Regions from separate parts of the Pantoea allii genome, predicted to be linked through region 1. Evidence: predicted binding sites of a transcription regulator. Region 1 holds the regulator's gene; each other region holds the start of a gene.
The links. The regulator PurR, encoded in region 1, represses purine synthesis genes. The targets are predictions, from matches to a motif close to CANGCAAACGTTTGCNTG.

Region 1 (4,216 bases):
TAAGGTAGAGAAAAAAAGTGCGCGCGAAGATGAGCGGCGCAAACGACGCACGGTTAAAGCCTCGGCGAAAAAGAGCCGTCCCTCTACAGTGCAAAAAGCCAGTAAAACACTTAAAACCAGTAAAAATGCCACTCACACGGTTCACTCTCATAAAACCCTCACCAAAACAGCGAGTTCACGTAAGGCGCTAACGAAGAAAGTCGCGGCCAACGCCACCAGTAAAAAACGTTACGGTCATCAACGTGCGGTGAAAGTGGCCAGTGCCGACAGCAAAGAAACCGGCACCATCAAAATGAGCAGTGCACACCGCCAGCGTTATCAAAAAGCGCGTGAAACCGCGATGGCGAAGCTGATGGGCCAACTGGGTAAGCGCTATCAGTGGGGCGGTAAATCACCCCATACCGGTTTTGATTGCAGCGGCCTGGTCTGGTACGCGTACAAAGATGTCGTGAAGTTTAAAATCCCACGTACCGCTAACGAAATGTACCATCTGCGTGATGCTGCGCCGGTGAATCGTGAAGCGCTGGAGAAAGGCGATCTGGTGTTCTTCCGCATTAATGGACGAGGCACCGCCGATCACGTTGGGGTTTACCTGGGCAACGGTAAATTTATTCAGTCACCGCGTACCGGTAAAGATATTCAAATCAGTGCGTTAAGCGAAGATTATTGGCAGCGCCACTACATTGGTGCGCGTCGGGTTATGACGCCAAAAACCGTTCGCTAAACGTCATTATTTAAAAAGCCGGGAAAGGGAAACCTTCCCGGCTTTTTTATTAGTTCAGAATAGCGGTAAAGCTAAACGCGATAATCATCAACAGTGCTGCTGCCGTTGTCATTAATGACAGTTTCAAATCGGTACTCATCACAACTCCTTAGCCATGCTTTTTGTAGGGTTAAGGGATTTTCCCATACGCGCGGGTAAAAATCTCGTTTTATCCGTGCAGCCTTGTTAGAATCCCCCCTTTGTTGCGCAACAGCGCGCAACATCGGTTGCACCAGCACTTTTTTCAGACGTTATTTCCTGCCCCGATATCCCATTACCGGCCAGAAAAACGCTTTTTTTGCAGAAATAACCGTCCGCTGACGCAAACGTTTAACAACATGCTTATCAACATGTTAGGTAAGCCCGGGAGTTTGATTTTCATGGCAACAATTAAAGATGTGGCGAAACGCGCAGGTGTATCCACCACAACCGTTTCTCACGTGATTAATAAAACCCGCTTTGTTGCGGAAAATACTCGCGAAGCAGTATGGGAAGCGATTCGGGAATTACATTATTCGCCAAGCGCCGTGGCACGCAGCCTGAAGGTGAATCACACCAAAACGCTGGGCTTGTTAGCGACGTCCAGCGAAGCGCCCTACTTCGCCGAAATTATCGAAGCCGTTGAGAATCACTGCTTTGAAAAAGGCTATACCCTGATTCTGGGTAACGCGCATAACGACCTGCAAAAACAGCGCGCCTATCTGTCGATGATGGCGCAAAAACGCGTTGATGGGCTGCTGGTGATGTGTTCGGAGTATCCGGATGATTTGCTGCAAATGCTGGAAGCCAACCGCAATATTCCTATGGTGGTCATGGACTGGGGCGAATCACGTGCCGACTTTACCGATACCGTACTGGATAACGCTTTTCAGGGCGGCTACCTGGCCGGTCGCTATTTGATTGAGCGCGGGCATCGTGACATTGGCGCGATTCCGGGGCAGATGGAGCGTAATACCGGCGGCGGTCGTCATGCGGGTTTCCTTAAGGCGCTGGAAGAAGCTGGTATTCAGCCCCGCTCAGAATGGATTGTGCAGGGTGACTTTGAACCAGAATCCGGTTATCAGGCTATGCAGCAAATCCTGTCGCAAAAACAACGGCCCAGTGCCGTCTTCTGCGGAGGCGATATTATGGCCATGGGCGCTATCTGTGCGGCAGATGAAATGGGCCTGCGCGTTCCCCAGGATATTTCGGTGATTGGTTACGACAACGTGCGCAATGCGCGCTACTTCACGCCCGCACTGACAACCGTACATCAGCCCAAAGCGCAGTTAGGCGAGAAAGCGCTGGAGATGCTGCTGGACCGCATCACCAGCAAGCGCGAAGAGTCACAAACTATCGAAGTCCACCCGACGCTGATTGAGCGACGCTCTGTGGGCTATGGCCCTTACCGCGATTACCGTCGTTAATCCTCGCTTAACCACTCCTGATTTAGCGTTTGCGCATCACCCAGGTAATTGAGAAGCCAGCCCAATGCCGGTGATGCGCGATCTTCCGCCCAGCTGACGCAGCAAGGGCTTTCAGGAAAAGCCTGAGGCAAGGCAAGTTCGCTCACCTCGCCGCTATCCAGCAGCGGACGGGCTAAATGCCCGGGCACCATCGCCACGCAGAGTCCGGCACGGACGCAGTCCAGCCCGGTCTGCCATTCAGGCACCACCAGCCGACGTTGATTATCCAGCGCCCAGGTCATGCGGCGCGGTAAAGCACGCGAGGTGTCTTCCAGCACCAGCGACGGCCAGTTGCGCAACGCATCATCATCCAGTCTGCTCACCTGGGTTAACGGATGCTGTCGCGCGACAATACAGCGCCAGTTCAGGGTGCCCATATCGCGAAACGCAAACCGACCGCCCACCGGAATAGCCTGCGTTGCCCCTATCGCCACATCAACCCGTCCGTCTGCCAACGCATCCCAGACACCGTTAAACACTTCATAACTGATGTGCAGCTCCATATCGGGAAAGTGGCGATAGAAATCCCTGACAAATTGCCGGGTCCGCTGCGGTTTGACAATACAGTCCACGGCTATGCCTATCTGACCACGCCAGCCATTGGCTAACTGCTGACACTGTCGCCGGGTGGCATCCATTTTTTTGATGACGCTGCGCCCTTCGCGCACAAAATGTTCTCCCGCAGGGGTTAAAACCACCTCACGGTGCTGACGTTCAAACAGCGGCACGGCCAGCCAGGTTTCAAGCTGACGGACGGTATAGCTGATAGCAGAAGGCACACGGTGCAACTCCTGTGCGGCGGCACTGAAACTGCCACCGCGCGCGACAGCATCGACCACTTCAAGCGCATATTCAGACCACATATTCTGCCTTCAAATTTTTTAACAGCAACAGGCAAATTTTACCGTTTCACAGCATGAAGTACAGCTTTTACACTCCCCGCGTTTATCCTGCAAAAAAGAGAATCAGATGTCAGCTTCAAAAGGATTCATTCCCTATCTTGCCGTGCTCAGTATGCTGGGCTTTCTGGCGACCGACATGTATCTGCCTGCCTTCGGGGCTATGCAGCAAAGTTTCAACACCTCAGCGGGTATGATCAGCGCCAGCATGAGCCTGTTTCTGGCGGGTTTTGCCTGCGGTCAACTGGTATGGGGCCCGCTGTCTGACCGTATTGGGCGTAAGCCGGTATTGCTTGCCGGTCTGAGCTTGTTTGCCCTGGGTTGCGCAGGGATGCTGTGGGTGGAGGATGTGGTGCTGATGCTGGTGCTGCGCTTTATCCAGGCCATCGGCGTCTGCGCGGCCGCCGTCAGTTGGCAGGCACTGGTGGTCGATCGCTATCCTCCGTCCCGTGCCAATAAAGTCTTTGCCACCATTATGCCGCTGGTCGCGCTGTCTCCTGCGTTGGCCCCTTTGCTGGGTGCCTGGCTGATTGGTCATTTTCACTGGCGTTCGATTTTCGTTGTGCTGACCTTTATCGCGGCAGCCCTGATTATAATTACGCTGCGCCTGCCTTCGGTGCAAAAAACAAGCCGTTCAACACCCTCACAGCCCGGGTTTATCACGCTGCTGCGTTCACGCGCCTATAGCGGCAACGTGCTGATCTATTCAGCCTGTTCCGCCAGTTTTTTTGCCTGGCTGACCGGATCGCCGTTTATCCTGGCGGATATTGGCCTGTCGCCCGCCGATATTGGCTTAAGTTACATCCCACAGACGATTGCCTTTTTAATCGGTGGTTTTGGCTGCCGCGCGCTGCTTAACCGTTTTAACGGCGCTCGGCTACTGCCGTGGCTGCTGCTCGTCTACAGCCTGAGCGTGCTGGCGCTGTTCGCCGTCGCACTATCAGGCAGCGTTTCGCTGGCCGCTTTGCTGGTGCCGTTTTGCGGCATGGCACTGGCTAATGGCGCGATTTATCCCATCGTGGTGTCCAGTGCCCTTCTCCCGTTCCCGCATGCCACTGGCAAAGCCGCCGCCCTGCAAAACACATTGCAGCTTGGCCTGTGTTTTGTCG
Region 2 (4,216 bases), 780 kb from region 1:
CGCAAACGCCATGGCGCGCCCACTAAAAAGCGCCAGATCGATTTTTATTTGATGATTGTCGGCTTCAAGTCGCTCAAAGCGCATCTCAAAATTTTCCATTTTTCTGCCTCCTGTCCAGCGATGACTGAGGGTCAAATGCGGATTACCGCGATTCCGTTTTCCATACAGATTGCCCATTATTTTTTCCTGACAGGCGGATTAACTCAATCCATTAATGTAAGTTCCAACCTGCTTCACTGTTATTGAAGCAAAGTCTCGCGCAATAAACATTACCTGATTGAATAAAAAGGAAAAATAAAAAGAGAGTCAACTCGTTCCTTTATTCGCAATGTTTAATCAAAGGATAAAAGGACAGCGGCGTGAAGAAAAGGTGGTTCAGAGACGATCTGGAAGGGAGCGCACAAGGATTGCAGATAACCGTGAATAACCGTCATCCGTTAATTTGGTATACCGCATTAAAACCGTTACAGCATATTCAATATACTGTAACGGTCTGATTAATTAGGCACTCAGCCAGCCAAGTTTAATGACAAATAAGATAGAAAGAATAATCAGTGCAACATTAATCTCTTTGGTGCGCCCGCTGAGTAACTTAACCACGGTCCAGGTGATAAAGCCAAACGCGATACCGTTGGCAATAGAATACGTCAGCGGCATCGTCAGTGCGGTTACCGTCACAGGGGCGGCAGTCGTGATATCTTTCCAGTCAATTTCAGCCAACCCGGACGTCATCAAAACAGCGACAAACAGTAACGCCGGTGCGGTGGCATAAACCGGTACGCTTGACGCGAGGGGAGAAAAGAACAGCGCAAGCAGGAAAAGAACGGCAACCACCACAGCCGTCAGACCGGTACGTCCGCCTGCGCTGACGCCAGCGGCAGACTCGACATAGCTGGTGGTGGTAGATGTCCCCAGCAGAGAACCAAACAGCGCGGCAGCACTGTCTGCAACCAGCGCGCGCCCCATCTTAGGCACGTTGCCCTGCTCGTCAGCCAGCCCGGCACGTTTGGTCACGCCCAGCAGTGTGCCGGTGTTATCAAACACATCGACAAACAAGAAAGCAAAAATCACGCTAATTAAGCCGACGTTAAAGGCTCCGGCAATATCCAACTGCATAAACGTTGGTGCAATTGAAGGCGGTGCAGAAAACACACCACCAAATTTGGTCAGGCCGATCCCCATGGAAATAAAGGTAATGAGCAAAATGCCAATTAATACGGCCCCTGTGACGCGACGCGCTTCCAGGACGACGATGATGATAAAACCTAACATCGCCAGCAGCGGTCCCGGCTTGGTCAGATCGCCAATCCCCACCAGCGTGGCCGGGTTATCCACCACGATTCCGGCACCTTCCAGCGCGATAATCGCCAGGAAAAGCCCGATCCCGGCGGCAATACCTGCGCGCAGCGGCAGCGGGATACTGTTAATAATCCATTCGCGAATCTTAAATATGGATAAGGCAAAGAAGATCACGGCGGACAGGAACACCGCACCTAATGCAATCTGCCAGCTATAGCCCATGTGCAAGACAACGGTATAGGTGAAAAAGGCATTCAGCCCCATCCCCGGTGCCAGCGCAATCGGGTAGTTGGCAATCAGCCCCATTAATACAGAACCAATCGCAGCTGCCAGACAGGTCGCGACAAAAACGGCACCTTTATCCATGCCGGTTGCGCCCAGAATACTGGGGTTAACAAACAGAATGTAGGCCATCGCCAGGAAGGTGGTAATCCCTGCGATGATTTCAGTGCGTACGGTTGTGTTGTGCGCTTTTAATTTAAATAGTTTTTCTAACATCATTATCTCTCGATGATAGAGACGTCACTTAGGTGCGCGCTCTCTTGCCAAAGTTATGGTCATGCTGTTTGTTGTGATACTGAGGGATCGCCAGTGCTGTCGCATGCCAGCCCGGCCACCCGAAATACTGTTTTCGCTTTCCTTAGTCACGTGAGCAATTGCAAAGGCTTAAGCAATTGCTGTGCCAGCCTGGCACGCAATCGATTACCTGGGTGAGGGCAAGCGAGCCTTAAGATAATTCTGAACCGAATCAGGGCGCGATTATGGTGCATTGCCCCCTGACAGCGCAATCGTTTTCCTGCACGGTTCACTCTCCGGGAAATTCTGCGCGTACGCACGGTTTAGCACGTTGCCAGGCGACGCTGGTCACGTTTCAGCTGCATCAACCTGCAGACAATATTGGAATGTGTACACTCGCATTTAACCCTTCAGTAACATTGAGGTCACACGATGAAGCCAGCAATTCTGGTGGTGGATGACGATCATGCTGTCTGCGATCTGTTGCAGGACGCACTCAGTGAACATGGTTTGTTGGTTTATCGCTGTCATCAGGGAAAAGATGCCCTCGCGATGGTGCGCGAACGCCCGGAAATTTCTCTGGTGATGCTGGACATGATGTTGCCCGACACCAATGGATTGCTGGTTCTGCAGCAGTTGCAGCGTCAGCGGCCGGACATTCTGGTGATTATGCTGACCGGGATGGGATCGGAAGCGGAGATGGTGGTGGGCCTGGAGATGGGGGCGGATGATTATATCGCCAAGCCCTTCAACCCCCGCGTCGTCGTTGCACGGGCGCGCGCTGCACTCAGGCGCAGCGGGCGCGTCGTGACGCCGGAAGGTGACCATGAAGGATGGCGTTTTAATGGCTGGCTGCTTGATGAGGCGCGCTGCCAGTTACTGAATCCGCAGCGCGAAACCGTGCCCTTAACCCAGGGTGAATACACCTTGCTGCGCGCCATGGTACGACATGCGCGCAAGGTGCTGACGCGCGATCAGTTACTGGAACTCACTCATAGCGAAAGCATGGACGTGTTTGACCGTACTATCGATGTTCTGATTATGCGGCTGCGCCGTAAAATCGAAGTGAACCCGCATCAACCCGGCCTGATCCGTACGATTCGCGGGCTGGGTTATGTTTTTTCAGCGGACGTGGTGAAACCTGAAGGTCTGCGGCTCTCTACGCAAACGGCCTGAGCCATCCACTGCCGCATCTCGGTCAGTGGACGAATACCATCGATGGCATTCGCCGCGCGTAAATTAAAGCAGGCACAGGTGTGAGCCAGTTGCAGCGTCGACAGCATGTCATCGCCCTGATGGCTGGCAAACAGCACCCCCGCGCAAAACGCATCGCCGGCTCCCACACTGCCAACAATGTCGTCCGGTGCCAGTTGCCATGCTGGCTGCCAGATACCCTCGCCGCCCACCTCCTGACCCCATGCACCTTCCGGTGCATGAATGACCACGCGCTGGCGCACGCCCTGCCCTGCCAGCCACTGTGCAGCGTTTGCAAAAGCCGCCGGTGTCTGAATCCCCCGACTGTCACGCAACACAATACCTGACAGCGCCTGGGCTTCCAGTTCGTTAATGATCAGATAATCCAGCCAGCGTAGTGCGGGCAGCACCTGGGGACGATAATCACCCACGCGTGAGGCCAAATCCAGAGAGGTAAAATAGCCACGCTGCTGCATCTGGGCCAGTAAACGGGCGCTGCGCGTACCAAATTCGCTGTCTGCGCCATCCAGCGTTTCAAGCAGCAGTAAATAGCCTAAATGGAAGATGCGCTGTGCGTCATCAACGGCCGCAAAATGGGGCCTGTCCAGCAGGGCGTTCGCGCCGGGTGAAAAGAAAAACGTTCGCTGCCCATCCGGTGCCGTCATCACCTGCGTCATCGCGGTGGGCTTATGACTGGTGCGCTGCACCCAGCGATGATCGATCTGCGCCTCCTGCATCATGGTCAGCAGATAGTCACCGTCGGCGTCATTTCCTAACAGGCCGATCGCCACCAGCGGAAGCTGACATTGCATGCGCGACAGAGTAAGCAGGACGTTAAGCGGCGCGCCACCTGCCGCCTTTTCGCTATGCTGCACCTCCGCCAGCCAGCCCTGCTCCGGCCAGTGACTAATGCGGTGGACGTAATCCACCAGCATCACGCCAGCGGCCAGAATGCCGTGCCGCGCGCTCATCTATGCCTGCCCTACGCTGCCGAAAATCTTCATTTGCTGCATGACCGTCTCACAAATGGCTTTTTCTACCGCCATGAGCAGTTCAGCAAACTCGTCATAACGCGTATTTCGTGATGCCAGACTGCGCTCTACCGCGTCGAGTGCCGCCTGGGACATGCCGGTATAAAAGTTAATTTTATGGATACCTAGCGAGATAGCCCGGCGGAAATCCGCATCGCTGATGCCCGATCCGCCGT
Region 3 (4,216 bases), 780 kb from region 1:
CGTTTCGGCATCGTAATGCTGCAGCACGTCGCGCACGGTAAAGAAGTTATTCAGCGACTTCGACATCTTTTCACGGTCAATCATCACCATGCCGGAGTGCATCCAGTAATTCACATACGGGCCATCGTGGGCGCAGGTGGACTGGGCGATTTCGTTTTCGTGATGCGGGAACATCAGGTCAGAGCCGCCGCCGTGAATGTCGAAATGCGCACCAAGCTGTTTGCAGTTCATGGCGGAACACTCAATGTGCCAGCCCGGACGACCCTGGCCCCAGGGCGAAGGCCATGAGGGTTCGTCCGCTTTAGACATTTTCCACAGGACGAAATCCATGGGATTACGCTTCACATCCGCCACTTCGACGCGGGCACCGGCCTGAAGCTGGTCCAGATCCTGACGCGACAGCGCACCGTAGTCCACGTCACTCAGCACATCGAACATCACGTCGCCGTTATCCGCAACATAGGCATGACCCCGGGCAATCAGCTTTTCCACCAGTTCGACGATTTCAGGAATATGGCGCGTGGCGCGCGGTTCTAAATCCGGCGGTAAGATGCCCAGTGCATCAAAATCGCTGTGCATTTCGGCGATCATACGATTGGTCAGGGTTTCGATGCTCTCGCCGTTCTCGTTGGCGCGCTTGATAATTTTGTCATCGATGTCGGTAATATTGCGCACATAATTCACGTCATAACCGACGTAACGCAGATAGCGCGATACCACATCAAAAGCCACAAACGTGCGCCCGTGCCCAATGTGACAGAGGTCATACACCGTGATGCCGCAGACATACATGCCGATTTTGCCAGCATGAATAGGGGTAAATTCCTCTTTTTGTCGACTCAGGGTGTTATAAATCTTCAGCATTGGGGTTTCCGTAGTAAGCGTGCGTAACGCACCGTTTTAAGTATCCTGATATTGTGCCGTATTTTTATCTGTCACGCGATGCAAAGCAAGCCAACTGCGCAGCCTGGCTGACGTATTATCGGAAATTATGATATAAGAACGTTCGAGAAAAAGGCGTGTGCACCCTAACAGCGCACCCTATGCTACTGACGACAACCTTTACAGGACGAAAAAAATGGTAACTTTCCAGACTAACCATGGCGATATCGTGATCAAGACCTTCGATGACAAAGCGCCCGCAACCGTAAAGAACTTCCTGGATTACTGCCGTGAAGGTTTCTACGACAACACCATTTTCCACCGTGTGATTAACGGCTTTATGATTCAGGGCGGCGGTTTTGAGCCTGGCATGAAGCAGAAAGCCACCAAAGAAGAGATCCGTAACGAAGCCAGCAACGGCCTGAAAAACACCAAAGGTACGCTGGCGATGGCGCGTACCTCTGCACCGCACTCTGCGACCGCACAGTTTTTCATTAACGTGGCTGACAACGACTTCCTGAACTTCCGTGACGAAAGCCTGCAGGGCTGGGGTTACTGTGTGTTTGCAGAAGTGGTTGAAGGTATGGATGTGGTTGAGAAAATCAAAGCCGTTTCAACCGGCCGCAGCGGTATGCACCAGGACGTACCGAAAGATGACGTGATCATTCAGAAAGTGACCGTCAGCGAGTAATGCCGCGCACGCTGTTTATCGCAGATCTTCATCTGTGTCAGGAAGAACCGGCGATCACCGCCGGTTTTCTGCATTTTTTACAGCGCGAAGCTCCCCACTGCGACGCGCTCTATATTCTCGGCGATCTGTTTGAAGCCTGGATCGGCGATGACGATCCTAATCCGCTGCATCAACAGGTCGCTGAAGCCCTGCGTGCCGTGCCCGTTCCACTGTATTTTATCCACGGCAACCGCGACTTCTTGATCGGCCAACGCTTTGCCCGCGCCAGTAGCATGACGCTCTTGCCTGAAGAGCGCGTGCTGACGCTTTACGGCCATCGACTGCTGATTATGCACGGCGATACGCTGTGCACCGACGATGCTGGTTACCTGCAGTTCCGTGCCAAAGTGCACAATCCCTGGATTCAACGCCTGTTCCTGGCGCTGCCGCTGTTTATTCGCAAACGCATTGCAGAACGCATGCGCGCCAACAGTAAACAGGCCAATCAGCATAAGTCGCTGAAGATTATGGACGTGAATCAGCAGGCCGTCGTGGAGGCCATGTTGCGTCAGCAGGTGCCGTTGCTGATTCATGGTCATACGCACCGCCCGGCGATCCACGATCTGTCGCTAAATGGCGAACGCGCGCAGCGTGCCGTACTGGGTGCCTGGCACAGCCGTGGATCAATGATTCAACTGGATGCCAGCGGGATTCAATTAATCGATTTCGATTTTTAGTCCCCAGGGTCAGAACGCGCGGTTTTAGCCCGGCTTAGTCACCACAATGTGCGTCCGTCAACGTCCAGGTGATCTGCCATTACAGATCATCCTGTTTGGCACCGATGAGTTTAGGATTACGGCCTCGTTTTTTAACGCGTTCAATCAGCGCTGCATCTTTATCATTCCCTTAAACATTGCCTGAGGAATTCTCAAAATTGAATGCTGTCTGCTGCTAACCAGCCCGACGCAACCGTTTTCCTTGTGCGCTTCTCATGCTATTCTCTGTGCCCTTCAAAACCTGTCCGCCTGGTCAGGTGTGTTTTCATTCACAGGAGTTGACCGCATGTCGTCGAATGCCGCCCCGGCCCGCATCGCTGTTGTTATGGGTTCTAAAAGTGACTGGTCCACCATGCAGTTCGCTGCGGAAATCCTCTCCAGCCTGGACGTGCCCTTCCATGTGGAAGTGGTTTCAGCGCACCGTACCCCAGACAAGCTGTTTAGCTTTGCCGAAACGGCCGCAGATAACGGCTTTCAGGTCATTATTGCCGGTGCCGGTGGCGCTGCGCACCTGCCTGGCATGCTGGCGGCAAAAACGCTGCTGCCGGTGCTGGGCGTGCCGGTACAGAGCGCGGCACTGAGCGGCGTCGACAGCCTCTACTCTATTGTGCAAATGCCGCGCGGCATCCCGGTGGGTACGCTGGCGATTGGTAAAGCCGGTGCCGCTAATGCGGCATTGCTGGCTGCGCAGATTCTGGCGATTCATGACGACGCACTGGCGTCACGTCTGGCCAACTGGCGTCAGGCGCAGACCGATGAGGTGCTGGCTAACCCGGACCCGCGGGAGGAAGCATGAAGCCGGTTTGTGTACTGGGTAATGGTCAGCTTGGCCGCATGTTACGCCAGGCGGGCGAGCCGATGGGCATTGCTGTGCATCCGGTGGGCCTGGATGCCGATCCCGCCGCCCTGCCTATAGCAGAAAGCGTGATTACCGCCGAGATCGAACGCTGGCCGGAAACGGCACTGACGCGTGAACTGGCGTCTCATTCAGCCTTTGTGAACCGGGATATTTTCCCGCGTCTGGCCGATCGCCTGACGCAAAAACAACTGCTGGACCAGCTCAATCTGGCCACCGCGCCCTGGCAACTGCTGGCAGACAAGAGCGAATGGCCCGCCGTTTTCAGTCGTCTGGGTGAGTTGGCGATTGTTAAACGTCGCACCGGTGGCTATGACGGCCGCGGTCAGTGGCGATTACGCGCCAACGAAACAGCGACCTTACCCGACGACTGCTACGGCGAGTGCATCGTCGAGCAGGGCATTAACTTCTCAGGTGAAGTGTCGCTGGTCGGCGCGCGCGGTCACGATGGCAGCACCGTATTTTATCCCCTGACACATAATCTCCATGAAGACGGCATTCTGCGCACCAGTGTCGCCTTCCCGCAGGCGGATGCGCTACAGCAGCAACAGGCTGAAGCGATGCTGAGCGCTATCCTGCACGAGCTGAACTATGTTGGCGTGATGGCAATGGAATGTTTTGTCACACCGCAGGGGTTGCTGATCAATGAACTGGCTCCCAGAGTGCACAACAGCGGACACTGGACGCAGAATGGCGCATCAATCAGCCAGTTTGAACTGCACCTGCGTGCGATTCTGAATCTGGCCTTACCCCAGCCGGTGGTGATTGCGCCCTCGGTGATGGTCAATCTGATTGGCACTGCCCTCAATCCAGACTGGCTACAGCAGCCGCTTGTGCATTTGCACTGGTACGACAAAGCGGTGCGGGAAGGACGTAAGGTAGGTCATCTCAACCTTACCGACAGCGATCACTCCCGACTGAAAGCCGCGCTGCATGCGTTGCTGCCCCTGCTGCCTGCTGAATACGCCAGCGGTCTTCACTGGGCCACAGCCAGGCTGTAAGGACGATAATCGCCGTGCGCCGCATGAGTGC
Region 4 (4,216 bases), 440 kb from region 1:
TTCGGTTATCTGGTGTGAAACCACGCGTGAATCCGCCCTTGTGGACCCCGGTGGCGATGCTGAGACCATCAAGCAAACGCTGGCACAGCTTGCTGTAAAGCCCGCACAGATCCTGCTCACGCATGGTCATCTCGATCACGTTGGGGCGGCGGCGGAACTGGCTGCATTCTGGAAGGTGCCGCTGGTCGGTCCGCAAAAGCAGGATGCATTCTGGCTGGAATCATTACCCACGCAAAGCCAAATGTTTGGTCTTGAGTACTGCGCGCCACTGACGCCGGATCGCTGGCTGGAGGAAGGTGATACTGTTCAGGTCGGCCAGGTCACGCTCGACGTACTGCACTGCCCGGGACATACGCCAGGCCACATTGTATTTTTTGATGCCAAAGGTCGCTTACTGATTTCGGGTGATGTGATTTTTAGCGGTGGTGTAGGGCGCACTGATTTCCCGCAGGGCAATCATCAGCATCTCATCGATGCGATAAATAATAAGCTGCTGCCGCTAGGCGACGATGTCACGTTTTTACCCGGTCACGGTCCTGTGTCAACGCTGGGACGTGAACGTCTGACCAATCCTTTCCTGCAATAAAAAATGGGCCAGAGCGGCCCATTTTTTATGCGGTATCAGCCTAAAGTACGGCGACAATTGCCTCACACAGTGCAGACATATTATCTGGCGTCATACCGGCAACGTTCACGCGGCCCGAATTAACGGCATAAACCCCAAACTCCTCGCGCAGGCGGATGACCTGATCTTTGGTCAGTCCGCTGAATGAGAACATCCCATTCTGCTTGATGATAAAGCTGAAGTCCTGCTGTGCGCCTTTATCCGCCAGCGTGTTAACAAACAGCTGACGCATGCGCTGGATACGCTGACGCATATCAGACAGCTCTTGCTGCCAGATAGTACGCAGCGCGTCATTACCCAGGATGGTGGCAACGACGGCGGCACCGTGTGACGGAGGATTAGAGTAGTTAGCGCGAATGGTGTATTTCACCTGGCTAAACGCGGTCTCGACCGTCGCAGCGTCGCCGGCAACCAATGTAATCGCACCAACACGTTCGTTATACAGGCCAAAGTTCTTGGAATAAGAACTGGCGACAATCAGTTCCTGATGGCTGGCAGCAAAAATGCGCAGCCCTTCCGCATCCTCTTCGAGACCACGGGCAAAGCCCTGGTAGGCGAAGTCGAACAGGGGCAACCAGCCGTTGGCCTGGGAGAGCTGTGCCAGCTGTTGCCACTGCTCTTCTGTTGGATCAATACCGGTCGGGTTATGGCAGCAGCCGTGGAACAGCACCACATCACCAGCTTTCACCTCTTTCAGGGAGGCCAGCATGCCATCAAAGTCCAGCGTATGGTTAGCCGCGTCGTAATACTGGTATTCGCACACCTCAAGCCCGGCAGCATTGAACACATTTTTGTGGTTAGGCCAGCTCGGGTTGCTCACCCACACGCGCTTAACGGCGGTCTGGGTGGACAGGAAATCTGCGGCGACGCGCAGTGCACCCGTACCGCCCGGCGTTTGCGCCGTACGGGCTCTGCCCGACGCGATCAGGGCGTTGCCTTTGCCAAATAACAATTCCTGCGTGCAACGCGCGAAATCCGGCAGACCGTCAATGCTCAGGTAGTTTTTACTGGTTTCGTTTTCAAGCAGGTACTGTTCTGCTTTTTTAACGCTGGTGAGCACCGGCGTTTTCCCGGTTTCATCTTTATAAACACCAATACCAAGATTGATTTTATTTGGGCGGTCGTCGGCACGGTAGAGATCGGCCAGGCCAAGGATAGGATCAGCGGGTGCAGCAGAGATCGATTCAAACATGAGTCGGGTCCAGTAGCGTGAACTTTAGCAAATGAACCATCAGGTTAACGTCAGCACGGCGAAATGCCAACCGTTTGCGATAAAATTCATCGTCTGTGCGCCAGAATTACCCGTTCTTATGTTGTTGGGGGGATATAACCGGGGAGAGGGCAAGAAAACGGCATTAAAAAACGGAGCCGAAGCTCCGTTTTTTGTACTGCATCAACAAACTTAGAACTGGTAAACCACACCAACACCAACTACGTCATCGTTAGGAATGCCGAGTGGGTTGTTTTTGTCCAGCTGGTTGATTTTGTAATCAACGTAGGTGGCCATGTTTTTGTTGAAGTAGTAAGTTGCGCCCACATCGAAGTATTTGTAGATATCAGCATCGCCGATACCTTCGATGTCTTTGCCTTTAGACTGAACGTAGGCCAGTGAAGGACGCAGACCGAAGTCGAACTGATACTGAGCTACCAGCTCAATTTCTTGAGTTTTGTTAGCGAATGCATTACCGCTAAATGTCGTACCGTTAACATTAAACACACCTTTAATTGGTGTTGAGTTACGGGTTTCACCGTACATTGCTGCCAGGTATACGTTGTTAGCGTCATATTTCAGTGCTGTTGCCCAGTTTTCTGCACGCTTACCAGCACCAACGCCAGCACCTTGAGAGGTTACAACGTTGTTATTACTGACTGAACCGTCAGCCTGGCTATTAGTACGATCGCTGCTGCTGTAAGCACCTACGATACCGACTCCGATCGGAGAGGTGTACGAGGTTGAAATACCGTAGCCATCACCATTCGCACGGCGAGGATCGGTACGATCATTTTTACCCTGGTACTGAAGCGCAAAGTTCCAGCCATCTACCAGACCAAAGAAGTTGGTGTTGCGGTAGGTCAGCAGACCACCACTACGGCCGTTCATATAGTTGTCTGAGTAACCTGAGTCACCACCAAATACTGGCAGCATATCGGTCCAGCCGATTGCGTCATAAACCACACCGTAGTTACGGCCGTAGTCGATTGAACCTGCATCACCAAATTTCAGACCCGCAAAGCCCAGACGGGTTTTGTTGTCAGTCTGCGCGTCAGAACCTTCAGAGTTATTACCCTGAATGTTGTATTCCCACTGACCGTAACCGGTCATCTGGTCATTAATCTTGGTTTCGCCTTTGAAGCCGAAGCGAATATAAGTCTGATCGCCGTCATCACCTGCGTTATCAGAGAACTGGTGACGCGCATCCACTTTACCGTACAGGTCCAGCTTGTTGCCGTCTTTGTTATAAACTTCTGCTGCGTTAGCTGCGCCGGCGGCGAGCAGAGCAGGGATAACCACTGCCAGAATGTTGCGCTTCATCATTATTTATTACCCTCATTGGAGTTATTTGGACACCTGCCACTGCCGTCAAGAAAACTTTACGTGAACCTTGAAAGAAGTTTGGTGTCTCCTGTGTCTGCACGCATCTTTCCATCCCCCACCGGGTAATTCTACTGCGAAAATGCTACAAAAGTCGTAATCTTGTTTCAAATATAAAATATGTATTACAAAATGTAAAAATAACGGAACTTTGTGAGACATATCAAAATTTACAAAAATAAAAAAAGGCCGGCGATGCCGACCTCTTTATATATATGAATTTCTTATATTTAATGCTGAAAATCAGAAGCTCGCGTTGCGAGGCGTGCGTGGGAAGGGGATAACATCTCTTACATTTTGTACGCCGGTGATATAGGCGATTAAACGTTCGAAACCTAATCCAAAACCTGAATGTGGCACGGTGCCATAGCGACGCAGATCACGATACCACCAGTAATCTTCTTTTTTCAGACCCATCTCTTCCAGACGCGCATCCAGCACATCCAGACGCTCTTCACGCTGAGAACCCCCGATGATTTCACCGATGCCCGGCGCTAACACATCCATCGCGGCCACGGTTTTACCGTCGTCGTTCAGGCGCATATAGAACGCCTTGATATCTTTCGGATAGTTTTTAACCACCACCGGCGCTTTGAAATGCTTCTCGGCAAGATAACGTTCATGTTCAGAGGACAGATCGATGCCCCATGACACAGGGTTCTCAAAGGTCTGACCGCAGTTCATCAGGATATCGACGGCATCGGTATAATCGACCTGGGCGAAATCGGTAGTAACAAAACGCTCCAGGCGATTAATCGCATCCTTGTCTACGCGTTCGGCAAAAAACGCCATATCGTCCGCACGCTCATTCAGAACGGCCTGGAAGACATACTTCAGCATGGCTTCCGCCAGGGCTGCCGCATCGTCTAATGAGGCGAAAGCGATTTCCGGTTCCAGCATCCAGAATTCTGCCAGATGGCGGCTGGTGTTGGAGTTTTCCGCGCGGAAAGTCGGGCCGAAGGTGTAGATTTTCGACAGGGCACTGGCGTAGGTTTCAC

Region 2: QNH99_RS08955 (NCS2 family permease) is a predicted target of PurR. The motif match lies at 2,081-2,098, and genes of this name have one in related genera.
Region 3: purE (5-(carboxyamino)imidazole ribonucleotide mutase) is a predicted target of PurR. The motif match lies at 2,515-2,532, and genes of this name have one in related genera.
Region 4: QNH99_RS14685 (amino acid aminotransferase) is a predicted target of PurR. The motif match lies at 1,881-1,898, and genes of this name have one in related genera.

The regions. Positions count from the first base shown of each region.
Region 1 covers NZ_CP125958.1:2,656,523-2,660,738, forward strand. Annotated here, with positions in the region: gene QNH99_RS12530 (C40 family peptidase) at 1-724, shown strand, start outside; gene QNH99_RS12535 (YnhF family membrane protein) at 774-863, opposite strand; gene purR (HTH-type transcriptional repressor PurR) at 1,144-2,169, shown strand; gene punR (DNA-binding transcriptional activator PunR) at 2,166-3,071, opposite strand; gene punC (purine nucleoside transporter PunC) at 3,178-4,216, shown strand, end outside.
Region 2 covers NZ_CP125958.1:1,876,626-1,880,841, reverse strand. Annotated here, with positions in the region: gene QNH99_RS08960 (hypothetical protein) at 1-99, opposite strand, end outside; gene QNH99_RS08955 (NCS2 family permease) at 502-1,800, opposite strand; gene QNH99_RS08950 (response regulator) at 2,248-2,991, shown strand; gene QNH99_RS08945 (carbohydrate kinase family protein) at 2,928-3,980, opposite strand; gene QNH99_RS08940 (ketose 1,6-bisphosphate aldolase) at 3,981-4,216, opposite strand, start outside.
Region 3 covers NZ_CP125958.1:3,436,649-3,440,864, forward strand. Annotated here, with positions in the region: gene cysS (cysteine--tRNA ligase) at 1-864, opposite strand, end outside; gene ppiB (peptidylprolyl isomerase B) at 1,079-1,573, shown strand; gene lpxH (UDP-2,3-diacylglucosamine diphosphatase) at 1,573-2,289, shown strand; gene purE (5-(carboxyamino)imidazole ribonucleotide mutase) at 2,615-3,124, shown strand; gene purK (5-(carboxyamino)imidazole ribonucleotide synthase) at 3,121-4,185, shown strand.
Region 4 covers NZ_CP125958.1:3,094,492-3,098,707, reverse strand. Annotated here, with positions in the region: gene QNH99_RS14690 (MBL fold metallo-hydrolase) at 1-586, shown strand, start outside; gene QNH99_RS14685 (amino acid aminotransferase) at 627-1,817, opposite strand; gene ompF (porin OmpF) at 2,028-3,161, opposite strand; gene asnS (asparagine--tRNA ligase) at 3,462-4,216, opposite strand, start outside.